2 linked regions of the Kaistia algarum genome follow. The protein of the gene in region 2 interacts with the protein of the main gene of each other region in a pairwise test. Links are inferred from orthologs where the notes say so. Each region holds a gene or a part of one and is shown on either strand. Other genes may lie near its edges.

The links.
Region 1: the proteins of phnG (region 2) and OSH05_RS20980 interact in binary tests that used the Escherichia coli proteins (3 or more experiments, as listed by UniProt). The link is inferred for Kaistia algarum from one-to-one orthologs.

The regions. Positions count from the first base shown.
Region 1 is NZ_JAPKNJ010000003.1:576,956-592,459, reverse strand. Bases 12,242-15,239 are described here. They hold OSH05_RS20980 (sugar ABC transporter ATP-binding protein), read right to left. Parts: upstream 14,513-15,239; coding sequence 12,971-14,512; downstream 12,242-12,970. Other genes in these bases: OSH05_RS20975 (substrate-binding domain-containing protein), read right to left, coding at 14,596-15,239; OSH05_RS20985 (ABC transporter permease), read right to left, coding at 12,242-12,924. Also shown: OSH05_RS21030 (apolipoprotein A-IV repeat region-like domain-containing protein), read left to right, coding at 1-4,267; OSH05_RS21025 (MFS transporter), read left to right, coding at 4,491-5,732; OSH05_RS21020 (DUF3309 family protein), read left to right, coding at 5,826-5,978; OSH05_RS21015 (sensor histidine kinase), read left to right, coding at 6,028-7,479; OSH05_RS21010 (response regulator), read left to right, coding at 7,545-7,988; OSH05_RS21005 (sensor histidine kinase), read left to right, coding at 7,988-9,058; OSH05_RS21000 (zinc-binding metallopeptidase family protein), read left to right, coding at 9,133-10,218; OSH05_RS20995 (trypsin-like serine peptidase), read right to left, coding at 10,219-11,121; OSH05_RS20990 (sterol desaturase family protein), read left to right, coding at 11,308-11,874; more of OSH05_RS20985, read right to left, coding at 11,902-12,241; more of OSH05_RS20975, read right to left, coding at 15,240-15,504. UniProt on the Escherichia coli protein: Part of the ABC transporter complex RbsABC involved in ribose import. Responsible for energy coupling to the transport system.
Region 2 is NZ_JAPKNJ010000001.1:1,377,302-1,392,642, reverse strand. Bases 7,869-10,703 are described here. They hold phnG (phosphonate C-P lyase system protein PhnG), read right to left. Parts: upstream 9,615-10,703; coding sequence 9,123-9,614; downstream 7,869-9,122. Other genes in these bases: phnE (phosphonate ABC transporter, permease protein PhnE), read right to left, coding at 10,470-10,703; phnF (phosphonate metabolism transcriptional regulator PhnF), read left to right, coding at 9,687-10,463; phnH (phosphonate C-P lyase system protein PhnH), read right to left, coding at 8,524-9,123; OSH05_RS06675 (carbon-phosphorus lyase complex subunit PhnI), read right to left, coding at 7,869-8,522. Outside these bases: OSH05_RS06720 (MaoC family dehydratase), read left to right, coding at 1-116; OSH05_RS06715 (CaiB/BaiF CoA transferase family protein), read left to right, coding at 129-1,286; OSH05_RS06710 (extracellular solute-binding protein), read left to right, coding at 1,339-2,487; phosphonate metabolism protein/1,5-bisphosphokinase (PRPP-forming) PhnN, read right to left, coding at 2,503-3,063; OSH05_RS06700 (alpha-D-ribose 1-methylphosphonate 5-triphosphate diphosphatase), read right to left, coding at 3,074-4,225; phosphonate C-P lyase system protein PhnL, read right to left, coding at 4,447-5,154; phosphonate C-P lyase system protein PhnK, read right to left, coding at 5,157-5,939; OSH05_RS06685 (GNAT family N-acetyltransferase), read right to left, coding at 5,936-6,460; OSH05_RS06680 (alpha-D-ribose 1-methylphosphonate 5-phosphate C-P-lyase PhnJ), read right to left, coding at 6,457-7,419; more of OSH05_RS06675, read right to left, coding at 7,416-7,868; more of phnE, read right to left, coding at 10,704-11,354; phosphonate ABC transporter, permease protein PhnE, read right to left, coding at 11,351-12,235; phnD (phosphonate ABC transporter substrate-binding protein), read right to left, coding at 12,344-13,273; phnC (phosphonate ABC transporter ATP-binding protein), read right to left, coding at 13,334-14,143; OSH05_RS06635 (DapH/DapD/GlmU-related protein), read left to right, coding at 14,336-14,947; OSH05_RS06630 (glucosamine inositolphosphorylceramide transferase family protein), read right to left, coding at 14,954-15,341. UniProt on the Escherichia coli protein: Together with PhnH, PhnI and PhnL is required for the transfer of the ribose triphosphate moiety from ATP to methyl phosphonate.

The sequences.
Region 1 (15,504 bases), on a different replicon or contig from region 2:
CTCCTCCGGCTATAATCTTGCCGAGGAAATCGAGAGCCGCGCGACCACGGTCCACCAGAGGATCGTCGCGTCGGGTTCGGAGCTCGTCAATGAGATTGCGGAGCGTTCCAACGCGGCGCATGAGCAGTTGACCCGGTCCGGCTCGACCCTCGCCAGGGAGATCGAGGAACGGGCCAACGCGGTTCACCAGCGCATCCTCGCCACCGGCAACACGCTCTCCTCTGAGATCGCCGGACAGGCCAGCACCGCCTTCGATCAGATCGCGACATCCGGTAGCGAACTGGCTAATGAGATCGAACAGCGCGCCTCGGCGATCCATGGAAGGATCATTGCCTCCGGCTCGTCGCTGGTCGACGAGATCGAGAACCGTGCCGACGCCGTCCACCAGCGGATCGTAGGCTCGGGCACGTCGATCGCGAACGAAATCGAGAACCGCGCCGGCGTGGTTCACGAGCGCATCGTCATGGCGGGCACCTCGCTTGCCGACGAGATCACGAGCCGCGCCGATGCCGCCAACCAGCGCATCATCGCCTCCGGCACGGATCTGGCCAGCACGATCGAAAACCAGGCCGATGCCGCCCATCAGCGTATCGTTGCCTCAGGCACGGATCTCGCAAACACGATCGAGAGCCGGGCCGATGCCGCCCATCAGCGCATCGTCGCCTCGGGCACGTCGCTTGCCGACGAAATCCTCAGCCAGGCCAATGCCTCGCATGACCGGATCATCGCTTCGGGCACCGATGTCGCCAATGAGATCGAAAACCGGGCCATCATCGTCCATGATCGTATCGTCGATACGTCGACGCGCTTCGGCGAGCTGATCGCCGACCGCGGCCAGGCGATCGCCACCGGGCTCGACGAGCGCTTCTCGGCGCTGCGCGACATCATCGAAGTGCGCGGCCCCGAGCTGATCACCCGCTTCTCCGAACGCGCCAATTTGCTCGATACCAGCCTTTCCGAGCGTGTCACCGTCTTCGGCGACACGATGGAGCAGAAGCTCAACTCGGCCTCGGAACTGCTCGAGGGCAATACGCGGCGTATCGACGACGCGCTCGATGTCCGCTCGCGCCAGATCAGCCAGACTCTGGTCGAGCGCACGCGCCAGATCGCCGATGCCTTCGCCACCGGCCATTCCGAGATCAATTCGATCATTGATGTGCGCCTCAGCGACATCACCGACCGCCTCGCGGACCGCACCCAGGCGCTTTCCGAGATGCTCTCCGAGCGCACGGTCGCCATCAACGAGACGCTCGGCGAACGCGCCATCGAAGCTGCGGACAGCTTCGATGCCCGCGCGGCACAGATGGACAACATTCTCTCGACCCGGCTCGGGGATATCACCTCGACGCTTGGCCGCGAATCGGTGCGGGCCGCCGAGCAGATCGTCAATTCGCTTTCAGAAGCGACCGAGCGCCTGGTCTCTGCCTCCGCGACCACCACCGGCTCGCTGCGGGAAGCGACCGAGGAATCGATCCAGTTCCTGACCCGATCGACTGATGAAGCGTCGCAGTCGATCTCGCGTTCGGCCGGAGAAGCTTCGCAGGCGCTCGGCCAAGTCGCGACAACGACGATCGATCTGCTGGCCGCATCCACAGCCGAAGCGACGACGAGCCTCACCCGCTCGGCCGACGATGCCAGCGAGCGGCTGACCCGCCTGTCTGGCGATGTCTCCGAGCAGGTCACGCGGGTGACCATGGAGACCGGCGGCCAGTTTGCCCGGCTCTCCAACGATACGGCCGCCCGGCTGTCGGACGTCGCGAGCACGGCCACCGACCAGATGACCCAGGTCACGACGGCGACGGGCGATCGCTTCGCCCAGCTCTCCGAGGACCTCGAGCGCAGGCTCGCCGGCCTGTCGAGCAACGTCACGGACCAGATGACTCAGGTCACGACCGTGACCGGCGATCGTTTCGCGCAGCTTTCCGACGGCGTCGAGCGCAGGCTCACCAGCCTGTCGCACAACGTTACCGAGCAGATGGCACAGGTCACGACCGTGACCGGCGATCGTTTCGCCCAGCTTTCCGACGATGTCGCGGGCAGGCTCTCCGGCCTGTCGGGCAACGTTACCGAACAGATGGCGCAGGTCACGACCGCCACCGGCGATCGTTTCGCTCAGCTTTCGGAGGATGTCGCGGGACGCCTGTCCGGTCTCACCGCCAATGTGACGGACCAGATCGCCCAGGTTACCAATGCGACCGGCGACCGCTTTGCCCAGCTCTCCGACGATGTCGCGGGCAGGCTTTCGGGTCTTGCCGGCGAGGTGGAGCAGAGCCTTAGTGGCCGCGCGCTCGCCGTTGCCACGGCGCTTGAGCAGCGCACCCAGACCCTGAACGATGTGCTGGGTCATCGCAGTGCCGAGCTGGCACGCCTCCTCGATGGTGAAGGCAACCGCCTCGTATCGACGATCGATCTGCGCGGCGAGGAACTGACGCGCCGGGTCGCGAGCGTCGGCGATGCCGTCGTCGACCTCCTGTCCACCAAGGGCAGCGAGATGGTGTCGATGGTCCTGTCCAGTTCGGACCAGGCGGCGCGCACGCTCATCGACAGCGGCGAGAACGTGTCGAAGAGCTTCGGCCTCGCCAATGAGCGGCTGCGCACGGACGTTGCCGGCATTGTCGAGCAGCTGGCGCAGTCGAACGACATGCTGAGTTCGCTCCTCGACAAGACCACCGACAATCTGAACCAGATCGAGACGGGCCTCGCTTCGCGCACCAGCGAGTTCGCCCAGTCGATCGAACAGGCGATCGGCAGCACGCAGAGTTCCTCGTCGATGCTGGCCTCGCATGTCGGGATGCTTCGCGACGTGTCGAAGGAAGTGCTCGACAATGTCGGCGTGGTTGCCAGTCGGTTCGAGGACCAGGGGCGTTCGCTGCAGGACGCAGCCCGCAACCTGTCCAAGGCCAATGTCGAGATGGAAGGCGGCCTCGACGAGCGCCGCCTTGCTCTGGAGCATCTGGCCGCCAGCCTTTCGACCCGCTCGCAGGAACTCGATGCGCGGATGAAGTCGTTCACCGAAACGGTCGGCGCGTCGCTGCGCGAGGCCGAGGAACGCGCTTCCGAGGTCGCCCGCTCGCTCGCCCAGTCGAGCGCCGACGCCGCCAAGAGCGTCGTTGCCAATCTGGAAGGCCTCAGCGAGACCGCGGGAGCTGCCGGCTCGCGCGCCATCGAAGCGGTTCGGGCCGCGAACCGCGCTCTTGTCGAGGAGATGTCGGCGGTCGTCGATCAGGCGACTAAGCAGTTCTCCTCCGCGACCGAAGGCATGCGCACGGCCGCCAAGGACATGCAGAAGGATCTCGAGGAGACGCGGACCGAGCTGAAGCGCGGCATTCTCGAACTGCCGAGCGAGACGCGGGAAAGCGCCGAGTCGATGCGCCGTGTGGTGACCGATCAGCTCAAGGCTCTGTCGGAGCTGTCGGAGATCATCGCCAAGCACGGCAAGTCGCTTGACGTGACCATTCCCGGCGCTGCGACGAATGGCGGTCGCAGCCGCATGTTCGAGGCGCCGGCCGCTCCGATCCGCCAGGCGGCGGCTCCGGCGCCAAAGGCCCCTGCTCCGGCTCCCGCCGCCCCGCAGTCTGCCCCCGCGGCGACCTCTGTCTTTGCGCAACCCGCGCCGGCGACGCCCGCCCCGTCCGCTGCCAAGCCGTCCCGCAATGCTGCCGCGGCCGTGCGTCAGGAAGCGGTGAAGGCCGAAGCGCCGGCCCCGCAGCCCGCAGCCGCTCGCGCGGCTGCCGAAGCGCCTCGCAGCGCCCCGCAGCGCGAAACGCGCGCTGCCAAGGCCGCTGCCGAACCGGTCGTCGAGGCCGCATCCGCATCCCCGGAAGGCGAACAGCGTGGCTGGGTTTCGGATCTGCTGCGCCGCGCCTCTCGCGACGAGGGTGCCGGCACGGCGGTGAAGGAAGCCCAGCCTGCCAATGGCCGTGCCAATGGCTCGGCCGAATCGCTCGGCAATCTCTCCTCGGACATTGCCCGGGCGATCGATCCGCGAGCCGCTGCCGAGCTTTGGGAGCGTCATCGTCGCGGCGAGAAGAATGTCTTCACGCGCCGGCTCTACACGCTGCAGGGCCAGCAGACTTTCGACGAGATCCGCCGCAAATATCAGCAGGAGCAGGAGTTCCACTCCGCCGTCGATCGCTACCTCGGCGATTTCGAGCGGCTCCTCGCCGAAGCGACGCGGCAGGATCCGGCCTCCAGCAACGCCTATCTCGTTTCCGACACCGGTAAGGTCTACACCATGCTGGCCCATGCGAGCGGTCGCTTCGACTGAGGCGCTAGCACCGGAAATTCCTAAAAAGGGGCGCGGCTATGCCGCGCCCCTTTTGTTGTCGCCAAGCATCACTCGGTCCGCAGAATCGCCGGCCCGTCGTCTTGCGGCCCCTTCGTGGTTGCGGTGATCACCCGGGATGGATAGAGCCTGCCGGGGGTCCTGCGAGGTCTCCTAATCTGCTCGCGCGTCGCCCACCCTCCTCCGGAACGTGCCGGACCGCCCCATGACCGACCCAGAGCCACCCGCGCACCGCCATAAATGGGGTGCCTTCCGGCATCGCGCCTTCGCGCTCTATTGGCTCGCCCGCCTCGCGGCCAATTTCTCCGTCAATATCGTCAGCGTGGCAGTCGGCTGGCAGGTCTATGACCTGACCAAGAATCCGCTCGACCTTGCCATGATCGGCCTAGTGCAGTTCGTGCCGGCGCTAGCGCTGGTTCTCGTCACCGGCGCTGTCGCGGATCGCTATAGCCGCAAGCTCATCATGTCACTGTGCATGGTCGGCGAGGCCGTGTGCATGGTTGGCCTTCTGCTCTTCACGCTCTCGGGCAGCACGGATGTCCGCATCGTCTTCCTGATCCTGCTGGGATTTGGAATCGCCCGCGCCTTTATCGGCCCAGCCTCAGCGTCGCTCGCGCCGAACCTCGTGCCGGCCGAAGACCTCGCCAACGCGATCGCCTGGAATTCGAGCGCCTGGCAGATCGCCACCATCGTCGGACCCGTCGTCGGCGGCCTGCTTTATGGCGTGGCGCCGGAGGCTCCCTATGGCCTCGCGGTCGGCCTCGTCGTCCTCGGCACGATCGCCCTCCTTATGGTCCGCACGCCCCCGCAGAAGATCCTCGCGGGCGGCGCGAACTGGGAAACGGTGATCGCCGGTTTCCGCTATGTCTGGAAAGAGAAGATCGTCCTCGGCGCGATATCGCTCGACCTATTCGCCGTGCTGCTTGGCGGCGCCACTGCCCTGCTCCCGATCTATGCGCGCGATATCCTGGAGGTCGGCCCCTGGGGCCTCGGCATGCTGCGAGCCGCGCCAGCGATTGGCGCCATTTCCGTCGCCACCTGGCTCGCCTTCCGCCCGGTTCGCGACCATGCCGGCCTGATCCTGTTCGGCTTCGTCGCCCTCTTTGGTCTTTTCACGATCCTGTTCGGCATTTCAACCCTGCCCTGGCTGTCGGTCATCGCGCTCATCGTCATGGGTGGCAGCGACATGGTCAGCGTCTATGTTCGCGAGACGCTGATCCAGGTCTGGACGCCCGATGCCGTCCGCGGCCGCGTCAACGCGGTCAACATGGTGTTCATCGGTGCCTCGAACGAACTTGGTGAATTCCGGGCTGGCGTCTCGGCCGCCGCCTTCGGCGCCGTTGCGGCCGTCGTGGTGGGGGGCATCGGTACAGTGGCGATCGCGGCGATCTGGGCCAAGGCGTTTCCGGCCCTCCGGCATGCGAGGCATCTCGACGGGCGTCCTTGATGGGAATCGCTTTTCTACGATCCCGGACGCAACCTTTGCCCCTATGGCGTATTAAGCCTTCACTTGCCGACAGGCAGAACCGGGAGGCGTCGCATGATCACCATTCTTCTCATCGTTCTGGTCATCTTGCTGATCGGCGCTTTGCCGAGTTGGCCCTATAGCTCTGGCTGGGGCTATTATCCGAGCGGTGGCCTCGGGCTCATTGTCGTCATCCTGCTGGTGCTGCTGCTGATGGGCAGACTTTGAGCATGGTCCCGGCGGCTCACCGATCTTCGCCGCAATACCAAGGTGAAAATTGAAACGAGCTGCCTCGCAGCGGATCGCTGCTCAGATTCTCATCCTCTCCATCGGTTTCACCGCGCTGGTCATCATTTCCGGCGCGACGGTGTGGCTTGTCCGCCAGTCCTATGAGGATTCGCGGTGGGCCACGCATTCGCAGCAGGTCCAGTCGGCATTGTTGCAACTGCAGCTGGCGATCCGCCGAGCGGAGAGCGGCCAGCGCGGTTACATGCTGACCTCGGACACCGACTATCTGAAGATCTACCAATCCAGCGCTGATGCCATCCCGAAGTATCTCGGCAATCTCCTGGAACTGGTAACGGACAACCCTGAGCAGGTAGCGCGAGCCCAGAGCATCGGAGCGATCGTCGAGGAAAAGCGGACCGAGCTTCGCCGCATCAACGATCTGCAGATTTCCGGCCAGACATCGAGCGCGCTCGACATTGTGCGTGACCCGGCCGGGCAAGCCATCATGGATCGCTTTGTCGAGGCAGCAACAACGTTCCGCGATGCCGAGAGCAAGCTGCTCGACCAGCGCAACGCGGTCTCGCGCACCACGAGTTTCCTGCTTCTGGGCGTCTCGCTGACAGGCATCGTGTTCTTGATCGTCCTGACAGGCGCGACGCTGGTTCTCCTGCGGCGGTTCACGTCTCGTCTCATCGCAGCCCAGACGGAGCTGGCGGAGGTCAATACGCATCTCGAGGAGAAGGTCGCTGAACGGACCGTCGATCTTACAGAGGCCAATGACGAGCTTCAGCGCTTCGCCTATATCGTCAGCCATGACCTACGCTCGCCGCTCGTCAACATCATGGGCTTCACCGGCGAGTTGGATGCCATCCGGCTGGATCTGATTGACGAGCAGGCGAAGAAGGCAGAGCCGGATCCGAGGCGAGCCGAGCTGCTTTCGGACTTTGAGGAAGCGCTCGGCTTCATCAAATCGTCCATCGGCAAGATGGATCGACTCATAAAGGCGATTCTCGATCTATCGCGCGCCGGTCGTCGCGATTTCTCCCCGCAGCCGCTCGATCTCGATGCAATTCTCGGCACGCTTCGCGATGCCCTCAGCCACCAGACGCAGGAGGTTGGGGCCGAAATCCGGATTGAGCCACTGCCCGGCATCGAGAGCGACCGCGTCGCGATCGAGCAGATCTTCTCGAACCTTCTCGACAATGCCGTCAAATATCTGCGCCGGGACGAGCCCGGCCGCATCGTCGTCAGCGCCGAGGAGAAGATCGGTTTCGCCGTGATCCGCGTCGCGGATAATGGCCGCGGCATCGACCCCGCGGACCGCGACCGCGTGTTCGAACTGTTCCGACGGGCAGGCATGCAGGACCGCCCTGGCGAGGGCATCGGTCTTGCCCATGTCCGCGCTCTGGTGCGGCGATTGGGCGGCAGCATCAAGCTCGACAGCGAGCCCGGCAAGGGCAGCACCTTTACGGTGATCCTGCCGAAGCGATGGAAAGTTTGATCCGGATATGCACTGCAAGATAAGAGCGTCGGCACCGGCCGGCTTAGCGAAGAAAGCGATGTTCAATGACTGATGCCAGTTCCGTGACGATCGTCATGATCGAGGACGACGAGGGCCATGCACGGCTGATCGAGAAGAACATCCGCCGCGCCGGTGTGAGCAACGAGATCAAGGCGTTCGCCGATGGCACCACCGCCCTCGACTTTCTGCTCGGACCGGACCGGTCCGGCACGGTGAGGAAGGGCGAGGCGATCCTCATCCTTCTCGATCTCAATCTTCCTGACATGACGGGCATCGACATATTGAAGGCGGTCAAGCTCAACCCGCATCTCAAGGCGACGCCGATCGTCGTGTTGACGACCACGGATGACCAGCGCGAGATCGAACGCTGCTATGAGCTCGGCGCGAGCGTCTATATTGTCAAACCGGTGAACTACGACAATTTCGCCCACGCGATCCGTCAGCTAGGCCTCTTCTTCTCCGTCATAAAGATCCCCGAGGCCCATTGATGGAATCATCCCCGGTCGTCCTGTATGTCGACGACGATCCTGGCCTTTGCCGACTCGCCGAGAAGGACTTGGCGCGGCATGGCTATGTCGTCGAGACAGCGACCGACGGGCTCACCGGTCTTGCCCGGATCGAACAAGGCGGCATCGATATCGTCGCGCTCGACCATCACATGCCGGGCAAGACGGGCCTTGAACTCATTCCGACGATTCGCGCCCTGCCGGAACCGCCCTCCATCGTCTATGTGACGGGAGAATCGCAGAGCAAGATCGCCGTGGCCGCGCTGAAGGCCGGCGCAGACGACTATGTCATCAAGGAACTGAATGGCGAGTTCTTTCCGCTGCTGCGCGCAGCACTGGCCTCGTCCCTCCACGCCCGCAAGCTGGAGCGCGGCCGCCGTGAGGCCGAAGCCGAGGTGCGCGCGGCGCGCGACCGCTTCCAGGCCCTCGCCGAAGAGCGGGCCGTCCTGATCCGCGAGATGAATCACCGCGTCGGCAACAGTTTGCAGCTGGTCGCCTCGCTTCTGAACATGCAGGCGTCCGCCAATCCGGATCCGGAGGTGAAGAGCGTTCTCGCCACCGCGGTTGGCCGCGTCCTGGCGGTCTCGCAGGTGCATCGGCGGCTTTACACGTCCGACGACGTGCACACTGTGTCGCTCGACCTCTATCTCGGCGGGTTGATAGAGGACCTCTCGCGCACGGTCGACGGAGAAGACAAAAGCGGACAGATATCGTTTCAGATCGATCCCGCCGAGATCCTCACCGATCGAGCTGTGGCCGTCGGCGTCATCATGACCGAGCTGGTGTTGAACGCCCTCAAATATGCCTATCCGGATCGAGACGGCACCGTTCGGGTCATCGGCCGGTCGGCGGGGCGGCGCTTCGCGCTCACGGTCGAGGATGACGGCATCGGGCCGGGCGAAAGCGGCAAGGCGGTCGGAACGGGCCTTGGACGGCGGATCATCCAGGCGCTGGCGACGAAGCTCGCGGCCGAGATCGAGCACGACGTCCAGCATCGCGGGACCCGCGTCACCATCCGTTTCGATAGCGACGAGCCGCAGAATCACGCCTGACGCGTTGAACCAATCCGCCAGTCGCGCGTTCTTGCAGCTCCGGGACCCGATCGCCCGGGTCACGGAGCGAGCCCATGCGACTATTCGAATGCCACGCGTGCAGCCATTGGCTGTCGTTCGAGGAAATGCAATGTGCCGGCTGCCAGCGTGAGCTCGGCTATGTGACCGATGAGGCGCATCTTCGCTCGCTCGACGCTGTCGGCCAGGATGTCGACGGGCGTCCGCTCTATGCCGCGCATCCAGGATCGGAGCCAGCCTTCCGTTTCTGCGCCAACCGGGCCTATAACGCCTGCAATTGGCTGGTGCCGTCAGAAAGCGCGGAAGAACTCTGTCTCTCCTGTCGCACGAACCTCACCATCCCCGACCTTTCGAGCCAACTCTTTGCCGAGCGCTGGCAGCATATCGAGATCGCCAAGCATCGGCTGATGTATAGCCTGCTGCGCCTCGGGCTGGCCATTCCCAACAAGGCTGACGATTCCATCGGCGGCCTGTCCTTCCAGTTCCTCGCTGACATGAACGACATGCGCGTCATGACCGGCCATGAGGACGGCATCATCACGATCAACATCGCCGAAGCCGACTCAGTCGAGCGGGAGCGGGCCCGGAGCTCCATGCACGAGCCTTATCGAACGCTGCTCGGCCATTTCCGGCACGAGATCGGCCATTATTATTGGGACCGCCTCGTGCGCGATGGCGGCCACCTTGACGAGTTCCGGAGCCTGTTCGGCGACGAGAGCTTCGACTATCAGGCAGCCCTGCAGCAGTATTATGCCGGAAACTATCCGCAGGATTGGCGGGAGCGCTTCGTCAGCCAATATGCCTCGGCGCATCCATGGGAGGATTTCGCCGAGACCTTCGCCCATTTCCTGCACATCGTCGACACGCTGGAGACCGCCTACGCCTTCGGTCTTCGCATCCGGCCGAAGCGGGCGGCCCAGCAGGAACTCGCTGCCACGATCGACTTCAACCCGTATGGCGACGTGCCGATCGAGTCGATCCTCGAGGCGTGGAAACCACTGACCGTCGCGGTCAACTCCCTCAACCGCAGCATGGGCCAGCCGGATCTCTATCCGTTCGAGCCCGGACCCGGTGTGCTCGAAAAGCTCGCCTTCATCGACCGCATCGTCCGCGGGCGGGACGTGCAGCTTCAGGCCGCTTGATCAAGGCGACGCCTTGGCGGTCTGCGGGACGGGCGGCGGCGCCGCCTGCAGATCGCGTCCGGCAGCCAGGATCGCCGCGTCTGTGCCGAGCGCCGTCGTCACGCTGCCACCCTTCTCGTTGAAGGGCGCACCCTTGAACTTGAGATCCTGCCACGGCCCGGTCGTGATGTTGATGCCGCGATAGACCAGTTCTCCGCCGACCCGCGACAGGTTCATGCCGCCCGACGATGCGCCGGTGGCATCGCAGTCGGAGCGATAGAACGAGGTCTTCTCGCTGGAGCGCGGGACCCGCATTACCTGGCAGCCCTGAACGACCGGGATCGAGCGATCGACGGTCTTCTCCATCGCGGCTGGATGCGCCGTCACGACAATGAGGTCGTCCCCGGCCCGAACCGGCGCATCGGGCGCCACCGGAAAGGGCGCGGCGCCCATGAGCGGCTCAGCCAGACGAACAATTGCATAATCATTGTTGGAGCCGGGCTTGGGACGCTTCGAGCCGAAGCGCGCATTGGCGTCATCAACCAGGAGGTCGATCATACGAGGCTCGCTCGCCTGATTCTTGAAGAAGCACTTCCAGCGCCGGCGCCCTGACGGCTCGAAGAAGACATGCGCCGCCGTCAGGATCTGGGAATTGTTCAGGAACAGCGCCGCCGAGCCAACCGACGGCGAAGGCGACAAGCAGCCGACATAGCCTGAGACCATGCGGACGCGATCGATCTCGGGTGACGAGAGGCCGAGGGCCGGGCCTAGCAAAAGCAGCGAATCGCGATCATCCTTGCCATTGATGATATTGATAGGAACCAAGTGGCGGGTCGATTCGATCCGCGGCTTCTGCGGAATGACGGGCTCGGCGCCGACGGCTGTGGCGAGGGTGACTAGCGATAGGATGAGGGCTGTGCGCATGGCTAGACGATGCCACGTCGCCGGGCTTACGTCACCCGGCATCCTGTCGCTGCCACGAACGGCAGGAAGTGCCGAACGCGAAACGTTTTGGCGGAGAATTGTATAGCGCGGCATGGATTTGCCTTGCCTGCCGGATATGAGCCGGCTCATCTGATACAAGATTGTCGGGGGACGAGTGCAGGTCAAATGTCGACGTTCGAGCTGAAAGCCTTCGGCTACTATGCCGACTTCGTGGTCTATCCGTTGGTGATCGCAGGCTTGGCCGTCGCGCCGGCCGTCTCGTCCCAATATGTGAACCCGCTTCACTGGATTGCCGCCTTCCTGAGCGGCATCTTCGTGTGGACGCTCGTCGAATATCTCGTTCACCGCTTCGTCCTGCACCATCTCGTCTATTTCCGCGATCTGCACGGCCTGCATCATCAGTCGCCCACGGCGCTGATCGGAACGCCCGTATGGATGAGCTTCGCGCTGCTGCTCGTCGGCGTCGTCCTGCCGTCCTGGTGGTTCTTCGGCTTCGATATCGGCAGCGGCTTCAGCGCCGGCATGATCACCGGCTATCTCGCCTACACCTTCGCCCACCACATCCTGCATCACTGGAAGATGACGCCGGGCACGTACCTTTACCGGCTGAAGCACAAGCACGCGCTCCATCATTTCCGGCATGAGGATGGCAATTTCGGCGTGACGTCGCTGTTCTGGGACTATGTGTTCGGCACAGCCGTCCGGAGCGCGCGCCAACGCGGCCGCGAATAGGCGCGCTCCGCGATGGACAGCTCCGCCTCAGACCTTGCGGCGGCGGGACTTGGCGAAGGTGTCGAAGGCCACGGCGAGCACGATGATGACGCCGATGATGATCTGCTGGATGTAGGACGACACATTCATCAAGACGAGGCCGTTCAGCAGGACGCCGATCAGCAGCGATCCCACGACCGTGCCAAAGATCGAGCCGACACCGCCGAACAGCGACGTGCCGCCAATGACCACGGAAGCGATGACGGTCAGTTCATATCCCGTGCCGGCCACGGCCTCGGCCGAATTGAGACGCGCGGCCAGCACGAAGGCGCCGAGCCCCGCGAAGAAGCCCATGATGACATAGACGCTGCAGATGACGCGGTTGACGTTCAGGCCCGAGAGCCGCGCCGCTTCCGGATTGCCGCCGACCGCATAAACCTGGCGGCCGTAGCGCGTGTAGCGCAGCACGATATGGGCAATCAGCGCGATGACGAGGAAGAGGATCACCGGTACCGGTACCGGCCCGATCTTGCCCTGCCCCCACCAGGTAAAGGCGCGATCGAAGCCCGAGATCGGGCCGCCGGCGGCGAATAGAAGCGCCGCGCCGCGAAACACCGACATGCCGCCCAGTGTTACGACGAAGGGCGGTACCTTGAGCCGGGTGATGGCGAGGCCCTGGATATAGCCACCGGCAAGGCCGATCGCGATCGCGGCAAGCGCGGCGAGCGGCCAGCCATAACCGATACCGCCCTCCCCGACCGTGAATCGATCCTGCAGGCCGCCCTTGGCCACCGCGGCGGCAACGAGGCCGGCGAAAGCCAGCAGCGAGCCGATCGAGAGATCGATACCCGCTGTCAGGATCACGAAGGTCATTCCGATAGCGAGGAGACCGGTGATCGACACCTGCCGCATGACGTTGAAAATGTTGATCGACGATAGGAACCGTGGCTCGAGGATCGTGAACACCGCCATCAGCACGACCAGGAACAGGAGCGGCGCAAATCGCGCGAGCAGGCCGAAGAGATCGACCCCGCCCGAATTGGGTCCCGTCGCTTTGCCCGCGTCGCTCATGCCGTCTCTTCCTCCAGATATTGTCTTGATGGGTTGGCGTGCCCGGTCAGGCCGCGCGTGTCGTTACGCCGAGCGTCATCATCGCCATGAGCTTTTCCTGCGTCGCATCCGCCCGCATCACCTCGCCGGTCACCCGACCTTCGCGCATGGTCACGATGCGGTCGGATACGGCCAGCACCTCAGGCAATTCAGACGAGATGGCAATGACGGCGATGCCGTTCCGCGCCATCTCGAACAGCAGATTGTGAACCTCGACCTTGGCGCCGACATCGATGCCGCGCGTCGGCTCGTCGACGATCAGCACCTTCGGCCGGAGCGCCAGCCAGCGCGCGAGCACAACCTTCTGCTGATTGCCGCCGGATAGATTTCCCACCGGCTGGTCGGGCCCGGCCATGCGGATGTTGAGCAGATTACGGAATTCCTCGACCATGCCGCGCTCCTTCCGCTCGTCGACGAAAATGCCGAAGAGAGAGAGGCGATCCAGCGCCGCGACCGACATATTGGTGCGGATCGCCTGCGATAGAAACAGCGCCTGCAGCTTGCGGTCTTCCGGCACCAGCCCAACCCCGTGGCGGATCGCGTCGCGCGGCGAGCGGATGTCGACCGGCTGCCCGTCTATGAGGACGCGGCCCTTGTCGAACGGGTCGGCTCCGAAAATCGCTCGCGCCGTCTCCGTCCGGCCTGCGCCGACGAGGCCGGCAATGCCGAGAATTTCACCGCGACGCACGAAGAGCGACACGTCCTTGAGTTCGGTTGCATGCGGGTCCTGCGCCGTGCGGCTGCGGGTCAGCCCCTCGACAGCCAGGGCGACCTCGCCTGCCTCGGTCGCCTCGCGATGAGCAAAGAGCGCCGTAAGCTCACGCCCGACCATCAGGCGGATGATGTCCTCGACCGTCACGTCGCGGACATGGCCAGCGCCGACATTGCGCCCGTCGCGCAGCACCGTGTAGCGATCGCAGATCTCGATCACCTCTTCGAGGCGGTGCGTCACGAAGATGACCGAGATACCATCGGCCTTCAGCTTGCGGACGATCGCAAAGAGCTTGTCGACCTCGGAAAGGCTGAGTGCGGAGGTCGGCTCGTCCATGACGATGAGCCGGGAATTCATCGATAGAGCGCGGGCGATCTCGACCATCTGCTGTTCCGCGACGGAAAGATCGCGAACCAGCGTCATCGGATTGCGGTCAAGGCCGATGCCGCGGGTGATCACCTGCGTCCGTGAGGCAAGCTCCGACCAGTTGACGAAGGGGCCCGGTCCGGGCTCGCGGCCGATGAACACGTTCTCGGCGATGCTCATGTCCGGGGCGAGCGTGAATTCCTGATAGATCGTGACAATGCCGGCCTGCTGGGCCGCGTGCGGATGGGCGAAGTTCACCGCCTTGCCGTCAAACACGATCGAGCCACGATCGGGGCCCTGCGCACCGGCGAGGATCTTGAGAAGTGTGGACTTGCCTGCCCCGTTCTCACCGAGCAGCGCGTGGATTTCGCCGGCTTTCACCTCGAGATCGACGCCGTCCAGCGCCTTGACGCCCGGAAAGCTCTTCGCGATGCCCGTCATCTGGAGCAGGGAATGCGCTTCGACGGCCATGCGAAACAAGCCTCGTCAATCAAATCGGATGGGAAAGGAAGATGGGAACCGACCGCCGATGCGGCCGGCTCCCGAAAGATGGATTACTTCACTTCGCCGAGACGCTCGGCGATGTTGAGGTTTTCCTTGGTGACCGCGACCGGGGTCAGCAGCGTCAGCGCCTGTTCCGGCTTCTTGCCGTCCTTGATGAAGGCGACGAGCGTATCGACGCCCATGGCCGACTGCTTGCCCGGGAACTGCTCGATGGTTGCGGTGAGACCACCATCACGCACCTGAGCAAGCGCTTCAGGAAGTGCATCGAAGCCGATGATGGCGATGCCCGAGAGGTTGCGGCCCTTGACCGCTTCCATCGCGCCGAGCGCCATGTCGTCATTGGCTGCGACGATGACCTTCGGCGGCTCTGCGAGGCCGGCCAGCGCGGCTTCCGTCACCGAAAGACCCTTGGCGCGGTCGAAACCGGCAGTCTGCTCGAAGACGACCTTGTACTTGTCGCCGGCCTTGTCGAGGACGTTGTGCAGGCCCTTGTTGCGATCGATCGCCGGCGAGGCGCCCGACTGGCCCTGCAGGTTCACGATGGTCGCGCCATCGGGATAAAGCTTCAGGATGAGTTCGCCCTGGGCCTCGCCGCCCTTCACATTGTCGGCGCCGATATGAGCAAGGATACCCTCGACCTGCGCGACGCGGCGATCGACGGTCACGACGGGAATGCCGGCCTCGACGGCCTGCTGCAGCGCCGGCGCCATGGCGTCGACTTCGTTCGGGCTGATCACGATGCCCTTGACGCCCTGCGTGATCGCCGCCTCGACGTCGGCGGTCTGCTTCGGCGAAGAAACCTGGCCGTCGCTCTCGATCACGGCGACGCCCTGCTTCTCGGCCTCGGCCTTGAAGGCATTCATCATGTGGACGAAGAACGGAAAGGTCAGACCCGGCACCGAGGCGAGGATCGTGATCTTCTCGTCAGCAGCGGCGGCCGGCGCCGGAACTGCGGACAT
Region 2 (15,341 bases):
TCCGCGCCTCCTATGAGATCTTCAAGGGCGAGGGCGAGCTGGTGCTCTATTGCGAGCATCTCCAGACGGTCAAATATCGCGACGCCTCGGCCTTTGCCGGCGATACAGAGAAGTAACAGGCCTCACTGATGTCGAATTCCGAAATGCCGCTCAGCGGGCTGGTCGTCGTCGATCTCTCGCAATTTCTGTCAGGGCCCTATTGCGCGTTGCGCCTCATGGATCTCGGTGCGCGCGTCATCAAGGTAGAGCGGCCGGATGGCGGCGATCTCTGCCGACGGCTCTATCTGACCGATACCGAGATCGGCGGCGATTCGACGCTTTTCCACGCGATCAATCGCGGCAAGGAGAGCTTCGCCGTCGACATGAAGAACCCGGCCGAGCTTGAGAGCCTGAAGAAGCTGCTCGCCCGAGCCGACGTCGTCATGCAGAATTTCCGCCCCGGCGTCATCGATCGCCTCGGCCTTGGCTATGAGGCGGTGAAGGCGATCAATCCGGATGTCGTCTATGGCTCGATCACCGGCTATGGCGACGAGGGGCCGTGGGTGTCGCGGCCAGGACAGGACCTCTTGGCGCAGGCTCGCTCTGGCGTCACCTGGCTGAACGGCGACGAGCACCAGGGGCCGGTGCCCTTCGGCCTCGCCATTGCCGACATGCTGGCCGGCGCGGCGCTCTGCCAGGGCGTGCTGGCGGCGCTGGTCCGTCGCGGCATTTCCGGCAAGGGCAGCCATGTCGAGACCAGCCTGATGGAAGCGCTGGTCGATTTCCAGTTCGAGGTGCTCACCACCTATATGAATGACGGCAACCGCCAGCCCCGCCGCTCGGCCTTCCGCAACGCCCATGCCTATCTCTCGGCGCCCTATGGCATCTATCCGACGCAGGACGGCTATCTCGCCATCGCGATGACGCCGATCCCGCGCCTGGCCGACCTTCTCGGCATGCCGGAACTCAGCCCCTGGCGCGACGATCCGAAGAGTTGGTTCACGGCGCGCGACGAGATCAAGCACTTGATCGCGGCGCGTCTCTCGACCCAGACGACCGAGCATTGGCTGTCGATCCTGGAGCCGGCCGACATATGGTGCGCCAAGGTGCTCGACTGGCCGGAACTGCTGGTCAATCCGGGTTTCACCGCCCTCGACATGCTGCAGACGGTGGAGCGCGCCGACAATGTCTCGATCCGCACGACCCGCTCGCCGATCCGCGTCGATGGCATCCGTCCGGTGAGCACGGTCGCCGCGCCGCGCATCGGCGAGAACACCGAGGCCATCCGGGCGGAGTTCGGCCTATGAATGATGGGCTGAAACCACCTCGCCCTTCCCTTGACCTGAAGAGACAGAGCCGATGACCACCCCACCGATCACGCTCAAGGGCATGACCTGGAGCCATCCGCGCGGCTATGACCCGGTCGTCGCCTGCGCCGAAATCTATGCGCGCGAGAAAGGCGTCGCCGTCGAATGGAACAAGCGCTCTCTGCAGGATTTCGAGAGCTTTCCGGTCGACGAACTGGCCAAGGCCTATGACCTCATCGTCATCGACCACCCCCACGTCGGTCAGGTCACCCATGAAGGCTGCCTGGCGCCGCTCGATGTGCCGGGGCGCGAGGATGAGCGTGACGGCCTCATCGCCGGCTCCGTCGGGCCGTCCTATCCGAGCTATTTCTGGCGCGGCAAGCAATGGGCGTTCCCGATCGACGCCGCGAGCCCGGTCATGGCCTATCGGCCGGACCTGATCGCGTCGCCGCCCACGACCTGGGATGAGGTCATCGCGCAGGCCGAGAAGGGCCATGTGCTGCTGCCGTTGCGCCCACCGCATTCGCTGATGGCATTCTTCACCTTCGCCGCCCATCTCGGCACGCCCTGCAACGTACTGGGGCCGGAGCTGATCGGCCGCGACGCTGGCATCCGCGCCTATCAGTGGATGCACAAAATCGCGCGGCTGGTTCCCGACGTCGCCTATGACATCGATCCGATCGAAGTGTTCGAGCGCATGGCGGAGGCGGGCTCGACGCTTGCCCTCGCGCCGCTGCTCTATGGCTATGTCTCCTATGCGACGGACGGCTTCCGCCCGCATCGACTCGCCTTCACCGATATGCCGGTGATCGAGGCGGGTACGGCGCCGCGTGGCTCGGCGCTTGGCGGCACCGGCATCGCCGTCTCGGCGCATTCGAAGCACAAGGACGCGGCGATCGACTTCGCCTATTGGCTGGCAAGCGGCGAGGTCCAGCGCGGTGCCTATGCAGCGAATGGCGGCCAGCCAGGTCATGCCGCGGCGTGGAACGACGACGCCGTCAACGCCCGCACCCACGACTTCTACCGCGGCACGCGCGCGACTCTGGAAGAGGCTTTCGTCCGCCCGCGTCATGACGGCTACATGCCGTTCCAGGAGGAAGCCTCGCAGCGCATCAACCTGGCGCTGAAGTCGGGCGAGGACGGCACTAGCCTCATCGAGGACCTGAACGCCCTGTTCGAGAAGAGCTTCAAGGACGTCTGAGCGAGGCTCTGCCAATCAGGCCGGCTGCGTTTCCTTCAGCCGGCTCAGGAAGTCCAGCAACTCGCCGCCCGTAATTTCGATCGGTCGGTCGTTCATGACCACTAGGTCGGGGCTGGGCACCTCGTCGCAGGCCGCCTCGCGACGGAGGCGCTCGGCCACGGCCACGGCGCTTTCGCGCCCGCGCGCCGTCAGCCGCACGGCCAGCACCTCGGGCGGCGCCGTGACGAGGACCACGGCGACGCGAGGAAAGCGATGCCGCGCCTCGGCGAGCACGCTTCGAGAAAGGTTGCACACTGCGACCGAGCCTGCCTGTACCGCCGCCAGTGTCTCGGCCGGAAGGGCATAACCGAGGCCATGCGCACGCCAGGAGAGCGCGAAGCTCCCGGCCGCGTGGCCCGCCTCGAAACTCGCCGGGTCGATCGTGTCGTGATCCTCGAAGGCGTTGGCGGCGCGCGTCACCAGCCGCCGAACGAAGATGAAATCCGCATCGGCAGCCAGCGCCGTGCGGGCATGGGCGATCAGCGTGTCCTTGCCGGCCCCGCTGGGCCCGACGATGGCGACGAAGGCTCCGGCCATAACGATCTCCTCACGAGACGCGGCGGCCTTGGCGCCAGACATGACGTACAATCGGCGTCGAGCCGGCGAGGTTGACGCGCACGAGATCGGCGCGACGGCCGGGCTCGATGGCGCCGCGGTCGCCAAGGCCGGTTGCCTCGGCTGGCGTCAACGTCACGGTGCGGATCGCGCTCGCAAGGTCGATGTTCGGGACGCGCTGCGGCAGCTCGAAGGCCGACATCAGCAGGCTTGCCGGCACATAGTCGGACGAGAGGATGTCGAGCACGCCCGCGCGAGCCAGTTCCTCGGCGGCGATGTTGCCGGAATGCGAGCCGCCGCGCACGACATTCGGCCCGCCCATCATCACGCCAATGCCGGCGGCATGCAGCGCCGCGGCCGCTTCCAGCGTCGTCGGGAATTCGCCGATCGAAACGCCGTTCGTCACGGCCTCTTCGGCATGGGCGGCGGTCGCGTCGTCATGGCTTGCCAGTACCGCGCCGACGTCGCCGGCGATCTCGATCAGGCGGCCGCGGTTCGGCCGCGCATTCTTCTCGTGCAGTTCGAGCCGCTGGGCGATGAAGAAATCGGCCTCGGCCTCGGTCATTGGCTTGCGCCGCATATAGAAGCGCCGCCACGTCGCCATGTCGGTGAACTGGCGCTGGCCCGGCGTGTGGTCCATCAGCGACATCATGTGGATCGGGAAGCGGTGGGAGAAATCCTCGACCTGCTCGATCACGTCCTCGCAGGCGATCTCGCAGCGCAGATGCGTGCGATGATCGACGCGCAGGTGACCGGAGGCCCTGGCCTCGTCGATCGCTTCGGCGAGTTTGACCAGATCCTCGCCAACGGAGGTCGAATCGGCATCGGAGCCGGCGCGCAGCGAATCGAACACGGTGGTGATGCCGGCCGCCGCGATCTGCGCGTCATAAGCCATGACCGAGGCGAGCGGATGCCAGCGCACATGCGGGCGCGGCGCGAAATGGCTCTCGAGATGGTCGGTATGCAACTCGACCAGGCCGGGAATCAGATGGTCGTCCTCCAGATCGATGCCGCTCTCGGGCGCCTTGCCCTCGCCGATCTCGGCGATCACGCCGTCGGAAACGGCAACCCATCCCGCCGGGACGACTCGGTCGGGCAGGACGAGCGTGGCGTTGGTGAGGACATAGTCGCGCGGGTCGATCATCGAATCAGGTCTTTCCAGTTCAGCGTGTGCCGACGGGACTCTCCCCTTGAACCCTCCCCTTGAGGGAGGGTCAAAACCGCGAAGCGGTTTTGGGGAGGGGTCGCGTCTGCTCTTCTAATCTCACAGCCATGGCGAGACCATGACCCCCTCCCGAAAACGTCGAGGCGTTTTCGGCCTCCCCTCGGGGGAGGCTCAAGGAGAGCGTCACCCTCCCGCGCTCACTACGCCGCCTTTTCCGTGGCGAAGCGCGTCACATCCACGATGCGGTCGGCGACGCGGTCGCGCACATCCTCGTCGTGGAAGATGCCGATAATCGCCGCGCCGGCGCGCTTCTTTTCTTCGATCAGGCGCACCACCACGGCGCGGTTGGCCGCGTCCAGCGAGGCAGTCGGCTCGTCGAGCAGCAGTATCGGCCGTTCGGAGGCAAGGCCGCGTGCAATATTGACGCGCTGCTGCTCGCCGCCGGAAAAGGTGGCCGGCGGCAGCGCCCAGAGGCGTTCGGGAACGTTCAGCAGCGTCAGCAGCCGCTCAGCGCGGGCCCAGGCCTCGCACTCGCCGATCCCGTCCGACATGGCGGCTCCGGCGACGATGTCGAGTGTCGAGACTCGCGGGATGACGCGCAGGAACTGGCTGACATAGCCCATGACCGAGGCGCGCAGCTTCAGGATGCGCCGCGGCTCGGCGCTGGCCACGTCAACCGCTTCCTCGCCGTCGCGAACGAAGATGCGACCGACGTCGCAGCGGTAATTGCCGTAGATCATCTTCAGGATCGATGATTTGCCGGCTCCGGACGGCCCGCCGAGCACGACGCACTCGCCGGGCGATGCCGCGAAGCTGACATTGTCGACGACGCCGATCCGCAGTCCGTCCCGCAGATGCAGCGTGAACGCCTTGGAGACGCCGCCGAGAGTGACGAGGTTGTCGGTCATGATCATGCCGCCAGCACGGAGGAGACGAGAAGCTGCGTATAGGCCTCGCGCGGATCGTCGAGCACCTGGTCGGTGAGGCCGGTCTCGATGACGTGGCCGTGCCGCATCACCATGATGCGGTGGGAGAGCAGCCGTGCCACGGCGAGGTCGTGCGTGACGATGATCACCGCGAGACCGAGTTCGGTGACGAGGCCGCGGATGAGATCGAGCAGACGCGCCTGTACCGAGACGTCGAGGCCGGAAGTCGGCTCGTCCATGAAGACGAGGCGCGGATGGGTCACCAGATTGCGGGCGATCTGCAGGCGCTGGCGCATGCCGCCGGAGAAGCTCTTCGGCAGATCGTCGATGCGGGTCGGATCGATCTCGACGCGGCCGAGCCAGTCCGACGCCGTATCGCGGATCTTGCCATAATGGCGCGCGCCCACCGCCATCAGCCGCTCGCCGACATTGCCGCCGGCCGAGACGCCCATGCGCAGGCCGTCGCGCGCATCCTGCCGCACGAAACCCCAATCGGTCCGCAGCAGGAAGCGCCGCTCGGCCTCCGACAGGTCGAACAGATTGCGGCTGACGCCGTCGCGCATGCTGTAGTGGACACTGCCGGAAGTTGGCGGCAGTTCGGTCGAGAGCAACGAGAGGAGCGTCGACTTGCCCGAACCGGACTCGCCGACCACCGCCAGCACCTCGCCCTCATAGATATCGAACGAGACCTCGGCGCAGCCGATCCTGGGACCATAATGTTTGGTCAGATCGCGGGCAGAGAGAAGGGGGAGATCGTTCTGGGTCATGATGCGCTTTCCTCTACGAAAGGCACGGCAGTTCTTCCCTCTCCCGCCTCGCGGCAGAGGGAGAAGGAAGAGGGAGCCAGCTCCAGCCGGAAGCTGAAGCCGTGCTTCTCAAAGCCCAAGCCTTCATAGAAGGCATGGCCGCGCTCGTTGGCGAGGTTCGAAGACAGCGCCACCTTGTAGGCGCCCTTGGTCTGGGCCAGGGCGCAGGCGGCGTTCATCATGGCGCGGCCGATGCCGCCGCCCTGGCGATCCTCGCGCACCACGACATTCTCGATCATGGCCGTCGGCGTGCCCCAATGGGCAATATTGTCGATGATCATCAGCGCGAAGGTGCCGAGCACCTCCCCGTCCGCTTCCGCGAAATAGATGGCGTAGTCGGGATAGGCGGCGAAGCGGGCGAAGATCGCCTTCGCCGCATCAAGGGAAATCACGTGGCCCTTGTTGAAGCTCGGCTGGGCATAGAGCGCGAGCAGGGCGGGGAGATCGGCCTCGGTGATAGGGCGGAGCACGAGATCCATCATGATCCGCTCCCGTCGACGGAGGATGACGGCGGTGCCCCCTCTCCCGCGCCGCGGGAGAGGGTGAAGGAAGGGGGATCGCCGCTGTTGGTCCCCAGCATCTCGCCGACATGCCCTTGCGCCCGCCGTTCCTCGCAATAGTCGCTGTCCGAGCAGACGAACATCCGCCCGCCTTCATCGTCGAGCACGACCTCGTCGAGATAGACGCCCGTTGCCGCGCAGAGCGCGCAGGGCTTGTCGAAGCGCTGCACCGCGAAGGGATGATCCTCGAAATCGAGGCTGCGGACCCGGGTGTGCGGCGGGACCGCATAGATGCGCTTTTCGCGGCCGGCGCCGAAGAGCTGCAGCGCCTCGCAGAAATCCATCTTGGGATTGTCGAATTTCGGAATCGGCGACGGGTTCATCACATAGCGCCCGGCGATTTCGACCGGATAATCATAGGTTGTCGCGATATGCCCGTGCCGCGAAATGTCCTCATAGAGCTTCACATGCATGAGGCCGTAGTCGGCGAGCGCATGCAGCTTGCGCGTTTCGGTCTCGCGCGGCTCCAGGAAGCGCAGCGGCTCGGGGATCGGCACTTGGTAGACGAGGACCTGACCGCTGGTGAGCTTGTGTTCCGGAATGCGGTGGCGGGTCTGGATGATCGTCGCCTCGGCGGTCTTCGTCGTCGTCTCGACGCCGGCTGTCTTGGCAAAGAACTTGCGGATCGAGACGGCGTTGGTCGTGTCGTCCGAGCCCTGGTCGATCACCTTCAGCACGTCCTGCGGCCCGAGGATCGCTGCCGTCACCTGCACGCCCCCCGTGCCCCAGCCATAGGGCATCGGCATTTCGCGGCTGGCGAAGGGAACCTGATAGCCGGGAATGGCAATCGCCTTCAGGATCGCACGGCGGATCATCCGCTTCGTCTGTTCGTCGAGATAGGCGAAATTGTAGCCGGTGGATCCGGTTGCTGCCGCGCTCATTCCGCCGCCTCCTTCAACTCGCCCTCAGCTTCCTGCCGCCGGCTCGCGTAGTCGGCGCGCATCTGCCGAACGAGGCCGAGTTCAGCCTGGAAATCCACGTAATGCGGCAGCTTCAGATGCTCGACGAAGCCGGTCGCCTGGACATTGTCGCAATGCGACAGCACGAATTCCTCGTCCTGCGCCGGCGCCACGACATCTTCGCCGAATTCGCGGGTGCGCAGGGCCCGGTCAACGAGCGACATCGACATCGCCTTCCGCTCGCTCTGGCCGAAGACGAGGCCATAGCCGCGGGTGAATTGCGGCGGCAGCTCTGCCGAGCCATGGAATTGGTTGACCATCTGGCACTCGGTCACCGCGACCGGCCCGAGCGGCACGGCGAAGCCGAGCTCCTCGGGGACGAACTCGGCCATCACCTCGCCGAACCTTATTTCGCCGACGAAGGGATGGGTGCGGCCATAGCCGCGCTGGGTCGAATAACCGAGCGCCAGCAGGAAGCCCTCGTCGCCGCGCGCCAGCGCCTGCAGGCGAAGATCGCGATCCGCCGGGAAGTCGAGCGGGGCGCGCGTGAGGTCGCCAATTTCGGCATCGTCGTCGCGGCTCTCCTGCTCGATCAGCCCCTCGCCATCCAGAAGGTCGGTCACCCGCGGCGACGGCTCGGGCTGCGTGTGGGCCTCGATCTCGGGCGGTAGCTCAGCGCCGGCCTCGAGCAGGAAGTCGATCAAGCGATGCGTATAGTCGAAGGTCGGGCCCAGCACCTGCCCGCCGGGCAAATCCTTGAAGGTGGCCGAGATACGGCGCTCGATTTCCATGGCAGCCGTATCGAGCGGCTCGGAATAGCCGAAGCGGGGCAGCGTGGTGCGAAACGCCCGCGTCAGGAAGATCGCCTCGATCAAATCGCCGCGCGCCTGCTTGATCGCCAGCGCCGCCAGCTTCGGGTCATAAAGCGAACTCTCCGCCATGACGCGGTCTACGGCGAGCGTGAGCTGCGCCTCGATCTGCGAAGGCGCGATTTCGGGGATCGTCGCCGGCCCGCGCCGCTTCCGGGCGAGGAGCGCATGGGCGTTGTCGATCGCTGCCTCGCCGCCTTTGACCGCGACATACATGTCAGACCTCCCGGACGTGAGTAGTGCGGGGCAGGGCGGCGACGGCATCGGCCGCGACCAGCACCAGATCGACGCCGCAGGGGAAGAGCGAGCGATTATCGGCGAGTTCGCCGGTCAGGCCATCGCGCCAGGGCGATACAGCGACGTGCGCCTCGCCCAATATGCCCGGTCCCGTGAGTTCAAGGCGGACGCCGGTCCCCAGATCCTGAACCGCGGCGAGGATCGTGGTCGACCGGTCGGGATAGTCGTCGCTGCCGAGAGAAAATGTCGCCAAAGGGGGCATGGCGGCGAAATCGGCGACGAGCGCGAAGGCGGAAAGCTGCGGATCGGCGACGATCCGGGCGCCGGTGTGGAAGCGCAGATAGGTGACGACCTCATTGGAGCTGGCCAGCGCCGCGTCGAGCCAGAGCGGCGCCTCGTGATCGGCGAGCGACAGCGCCAATGCAGCAAGACCCGCGGTCAGCGGCGCCGGCGCGGCAAGACGCAGCGACAAGGGCTCGATGGTGCCGGGGCGCGCCAGGGCATTCATAAGGCTGCGGAAATTCGCCTGGCCGTCCAGAGCGGGCTCGGCAAGGCCCGAGGTTGCGATAGCTGCGGACATCAGTCTTCTCCCCGCACCATGGTGAAGAAATCGACCTTCGTCGCAGCGACGCGGCGCGCCTTGGCCAGCGCCTCCGTCTCGACGCGGCGGCGTATCGGGGCAAGAGCCGTCTCGACGGCCTCACGCTCGACACCCTGGCAAAGCGCGTCGAGAATGGCGGAAATCCGAGCTTTCTCTGAGTCCCGTCCGAGCTGATAGGCAAAGCCCGTCCGCCCATCGGAAAGACGAATGGCGGCGCGCGTCACCGTCGCCTCGCCAAGATTGAACGCCCGGCCATCGCCGCCCATCCGCCCGCGCAGCATGACGAGACCGCTCTCGGAGCGGCGTAAATCCTCGGCCGACGGACCCGGACCGATATTGGCGTAGGCTTGTTCCAGCTCCATTTTCGTCGCCGCGACACACAGCGCCATCAGCGCTTGCCGCGCTGCGACAATGGGATCGGGCCGTAGGTCGGGGCTCGGCGATGGACGAGAACGGGTGGATGTCGGCATATCAGGCCTCGGTTGGACCTTTGGATCGCGAAGGGCTTCCCCTTCGAATTGTCTAATGGTATAGACGATTGCATGAAACAGTCCAGTGACGATTTGATGACATTGCCGGTCGAGGTCGGACCGGCCGGCGAAATCTCCCGCGGTGCCGGAATCTCGGCTTGGCGCCAGATCGCCGACGAGATCGCCGCCGATATCGGCACCGGGGCGCTCGCCGCTGGCGCGCAATTGCCGACGGAAACCCAGTTCGCCGCGCGCTTCGCCGTCAATCGCCATACGGTTCGCCGGGCCCTGGCTGAACTAGCGGCCCGGGGCCTCATCCGGGCGACCCAGGGTCGGGGAACCTTCGTCGAGGCGCGGCCGCTGCCCTACCCGATTGGCCGCCGTACGCGTTTCTCCGAGATTGTCTCGCGCGCCGGGCGCGAGGCCGGGGGCAAGCTGCTCCAATCCATCATTCAGCCCGCCGATCCGGCGGTCGCCGCGGCGCTCGGGGTTGCACTCGCGACCCCGGTCATCCGCCTCGATACGCTCCGTTTCGCTGACGAGACGCCGATCTCGACGGGAAGCGGCTATTTTCCGCTGCCGCGCTTCGAACGGCTGAACGACGCTTACCTGGCCTATGGTACGATTACCAAGGCGCTGGAATCGCGAGGTATTTCGGACTACCGCAGGCTCGAGACCCGGATATCCGCCCGCCCCGCCAGCGCCGAAGAGGCGGCGCGGCTGGACCTCTCCCCCGGCCGGATCGTCCTCACCGTCGACAGCACCAATGTCGACATGGACGGCATCCCGATCCAGTTCACCCGCGCCCTCTTCTCCGCCGACCGGACCGAGATCCTGGTAGAAAGCTGAGCCGCGTCAGACGATCTTGGCCTTGCCGATGATCGCCATGCGCAGCCGGGTCGAGATGAAGTCGATCACGGCGACGGTGACGAGGATCATCAGGATCAGGAACGCGACCTGCTTCAGTTCGAGCACGCGGATCAGCTCTGTCAGATAGGCGCCGACGCCGCCAGCTCCGACAATGCCGATGATCGTCGCCGACCGCGTGTTGGATTCGAAATAGTAGAGCACCTGGCTGGCGATCACCGGCAGCACGCCGGGAATGAGGCCGAAGCGGACCTGATGGAGCCTGTTGCCGCCGGAGGCGGTGATGCCTTCGGAAGCCTTGCCGTCGGTCGCTTCGATCGCCTCCGAGAACAGCTTGCCGAACGAGCCGAAGTCCGAGCAGGCGATCGCCAGCACGCCGGCGAATGGCCCGAGCCCGACGACATTGATCCACATCAGCGCCCAGATCAGCGTATCGACCGAACGGATGACGTCGAAGCTCCGCCGCGCCGCGAAATGGACGAAGGGGTTCGGAATGACATTCTTGGCGGCGAGGAACGCTACCGGGAACGCCAGGACTGCGGCGGTCAGCGTGCCAAGAAAGGCGATGCCGAGCGTTTCGCCGAGCGCGATCGAGAAGGCGACGAACCGGCCCTGCGGCTCCGGCGGGACCATCAGCACGGCAAACTGGCCGAGCCGGTGCAATCCGTTCAGGATCCGCGTCAGCGAGAAGCCCAGGACCACCATGGACAGGAAGGCGAGGGCGATCAGGGCCAGGGGAATGCCAATCGCCATCAGCCTCGACTTGGTCGAAACGCGGAAATAGGCGCCGTGCCGGGTTTTGAGACCGGCGATATCGGCCAAGGCAGCTTCGCGCAGGCCTCGGCCGGCCGAGGGGACGGCTCCAAGGCTCATTTCCCGCCCTCCATGCCAATCAGGCGATGGCGCAGCTGCTCGGTGCCGATGTCGATCAGGATGACGGTGGCGATGATCATCAGGAGGATCGCGCTCACATCCGAATAATAGAAATTGCGGATCGCGACGAGGAATTCCTGGCCGATGCCTCCCGCGCCGACGAAGCCCATGACGCCGGCGCCGCGCACATTGATCTCGAAGCGCAGCAGCGAATAGGAGGCGAAGCCGGGCAGAACCTGCGGCAGCACGGCATAGCGCACGGTCTGGATCCACGAGGCACCAGCGGCGGAGAGACCTTCGACCGGCTTCATGTCGATGTTCTCGACAACTTCGGCGAAGAGCTTGCCGAGCGCGCCGGTTGTGTGGATGGCGAGCGCGAAGACGCCGGCCATCGGTCCGAGCCCGAAGGCGATGACGAAGATCAGCGCGAAGACGATGTCGGGAACCGTGCGGCAGAATTCGAGGAACCGGCGCGCGACGATGCGCGTCCAGCGGCTCCGCGCCAGATTGGCCGAAGCAAAAAAGCAGAGACAGAAGGCGACGATCGCGCCCATGAAGGTGCCGAGATAGGCGATCAATATGGTCTGGCCGAGCAGGCCGAGCCATTTCGGGAAGTTCCAGTACCATTCGCGCATGTCGGCGGGGAAATTGCCGAGCGTGAGGACGGGGACGGTCTTGCCGATGAAGCTGCCGAAATTCCCGAGATTGGCGAAAAGCGTCAACGGACGCACATGGGCCAGCTGCGCACTGATCGCGATCAGCAGCAGGACGATGCCAGCGACGATCAGCCCCTTCATGCGCCGGGCCGAAACCGCCTTGTCATAGGCCGCGGCCAGTTGGGCAGCCTGGTGCTCGGGAAGTTTCGCGATCGCCGTGGCCAAGGAGAACTCCGTCTGTGTTAGGCCCGCCATCGCGGCACCGATCGCCGCGATCCGGATACGAGAAGGGCGGCCGGATCGCTCCGGCCGCCCTGATCGACAGAGCCTCGATCAGCTCTTCTTGCGCTGATCGTCGTTGAACTTCACCATCTCGACGACGGGCTCGTAGTCCTTCGCCGTGATCGGCGCGAACTCGATGTCCTTGCCGTCCGAGAGGCCGGCGAAGGCCTTCGGGTCGTTCTTCGGCATGGCGAGGAAGGCCTCGGTGATCTGCTTCTTCAGATCGGCCGGGAGCGAGGCGAGTACCGAGTACGGGCCTTCGGGGAGGAAGTCCGACTTGAAGACGATGCGGAAGTCTTCCTTGGTCATCGGCTTGCCATCGGCATCCTTGAGGACGCCCTTGGTGATCATGCGGGTCAGGTTGGAATCGTCTTCCGAGTTCCAGGAATTGGCCGCGGCGTCGACGGTGCCCTGCGCGAGCGCGAGGACGGCGTTGTCATGGCTGCCGGCGAAGATGGCCTCGGAGAAGAACGTGTCGACGTCCTTGCCATCGCGATGCAGGAAGAAACGAGGCGCATTGTTGCCCGAGGTCGAGTTCGGGTCGACGAGGGCGAGCTTCTTGCCCTTCAGATCGTCGATCGACTTGTTGGGGCCGTTGGCCAGCGTGTAGATCACCGAATAGTAGCCGGTGAGGCCATTGGAGTGACGCGAGACGGCGACCGGCTCGGTGGCGACACCCGTCAGCACGGCGCGGGCATAGGAAGCCGGGCCGTAGAAGGCGATCTGGGCATTGCCGGCGCGCTGCGCCTCGATCACGGCCGCATAGTCGGTCGCGACGGCGAGCTTGACCGGAACGCCGAGCTGCTTGCCGAGATAGTCGGCGAGCGGCTGGTAGCGATCGGTCGTCGTCGAGGCGTTCTCGGCCGGAATCACGGCGATCGTGAGCTCGGGATACTGCGCCTTCCAGTCTTCGGCATGGGCGACGCCGGCGATCGCCAGCGTGGCGAAGGCGGCACCGATCAGGGTACGACGGTTGAACATCGGGTCTCTCCAGGCGTTGACGGCGCCGCTACGGCGCCGATTGGCATGCCCTTCAGGGCATCAGATGGCCACGGCGATAGCTTCGCCGGGTAGTTCTCGGGGGTGTGGTGCGGGCGCGTGGTCGAGCACCTCGCCGGCCTCAAGTCCGTAGAGCTCGCGCGCTACGTCGTCGGTGAGCGCTTCGGGTGCGCCGTCGAAAACGAGCCGGCCGGCCGACATGCCGATCAGCCTGTCGCAATAGCCGCGCGCGAGCTCCAGCGAATGGAGATTGCAGAGGACGGTGATGCCGTAATGCTTGTTGATCCTGAGCAGCGCATCCATCACCACCTTGGTATTGCGCGGATCGAGCGAGGCGATCGGCTCGTCGGCGAGGATCGCGTCCGGTTCCTGAACCAGGGCGCGGGCAATGGCGACGCGCTGCTGCTGGCCGCCGGAAAGGCTGTCGGCACGCTGGGCCGCCAGGCCGGCGATGTCGAATTGTTCCAGCGCGGAAAGCGCGATGGCCCGGTCCTCGTCGGTCCACATCCGCATCAGCGAGCGCGGTGTAGAAACCTTGTTGAGGCGGCCCATCAGTACATTCGTCAGAACGTCCAGACGGCCGACCAGATTGAATTGCTGGAAGATCATCGCGCAGCGGGCGCGCCAGTCGCGCAGCGCCTGGCCCTTCAGCCGAGTCACGTCGATGTCGTCGAAGCGGATGTTCCCGGCGGTCGGGTCGACCAGACGGTTGATCATGCGCAGCAATGTCGATTTGCCCGCGCCGGAACGGCCGATCACGCCGACAAAGCTGCCGGTCGGAATTGTGAGGCTGACGCCGGACACAGCCGCCTTGTTGTTGTAATAGCGATCCACCCCGTCAAGGACGAGCATGCAAGGACCTCCTGATTTTTGGAGATACTGCTCAGTGGATGCAAATCTATTGTGACAGAGTTCTTTGCCTGTGGACGAAGCCATAAGCCGTCGGCATCTTTTGACTTTGTTGGTTCGCCGGCTTTGTCATGGACGCGTCATGGAATTTCTCCACCTTGTCCGCACGCCATCCAAGCCTGCGGAGACTTCGTCATGCGCCTCGGCCCGAGCCCGACTGTCCATCCGACGGCGAGCCTCCGCGACTGTCATCTCGGGCGCTATACCGAGATCGGGGCGCGCACCAAGATCGCCGAGACCACAATGGGCGACTATTCCTACATCTCCGAGGATGGCGACGTGATCTACAGCGCGATCGGCAAGTTCGCGTCGATCGCCGCGCAGGTGCGCCTCAACCCCGGCAACCATCCGCACTGGCGGGCTACCCAATCGCATTTTACCTATCGCGCCTCGTATTATTTCGACGGCGAACCCGACGAGCCGGCGTTCTTCGACTGGCGTCGCTCAAGCCGTGTAACGATCGGCCATGACGTCTGGATCGGCCATGGGGTCGTCGTTTTGGCCGGCGTCTCGATCGGCGATGGCGCGATCATCGGCGCCGGTGCCGTAGTGTCGAAGGATGTCGGACCCTATGAGATCGCCGTTGGCGTCGCGGCGAAGACGGTGAAGCGCCGCTTTCCCGTTTCCGTTGCCGACCGGCTGCAGGCGCTCGCATGGTGGGATTGGGAGCATGAGCGGCTCCGGACCGCTCTGCCGGATTTCCGCGCGCTGCCGATCGAAGCCTTCCTCGAGAAATATGAGAGCTAAGGTCGCTCAGCGCGGTCCAAACAGATCGATGACTTCGAAGGCACGCGTCCGATCATAGCTGTGCAGGCCGCTATTGGAGCGCCAGGGCCGCGCGACCTCGACGATTCGCTGCTGAAAGCCGTCCTCATCCAACTGGTTGATCTCGGCAAAGGCAAGCCGCGCGCCATAGCCACCGGCGCAATCCTGCGCCGGGCGGATGAGCCGGCCGCCGATGTCCAGGATGCGCCCGCCCGGCCGCGACGAGGCGAGATCCACCTGGATCGGATTGCCCGGATGCGGGTGCCACGGTCCGGTGAGGTGTTCGGCCCGGTACAGCGACAGCGCGTCCCAGCTTGAGGTCCAGCGCGCCCTGGAGGCCGCGAAAAGCCACCATTTGCCATCCTTCCGAAGCAGC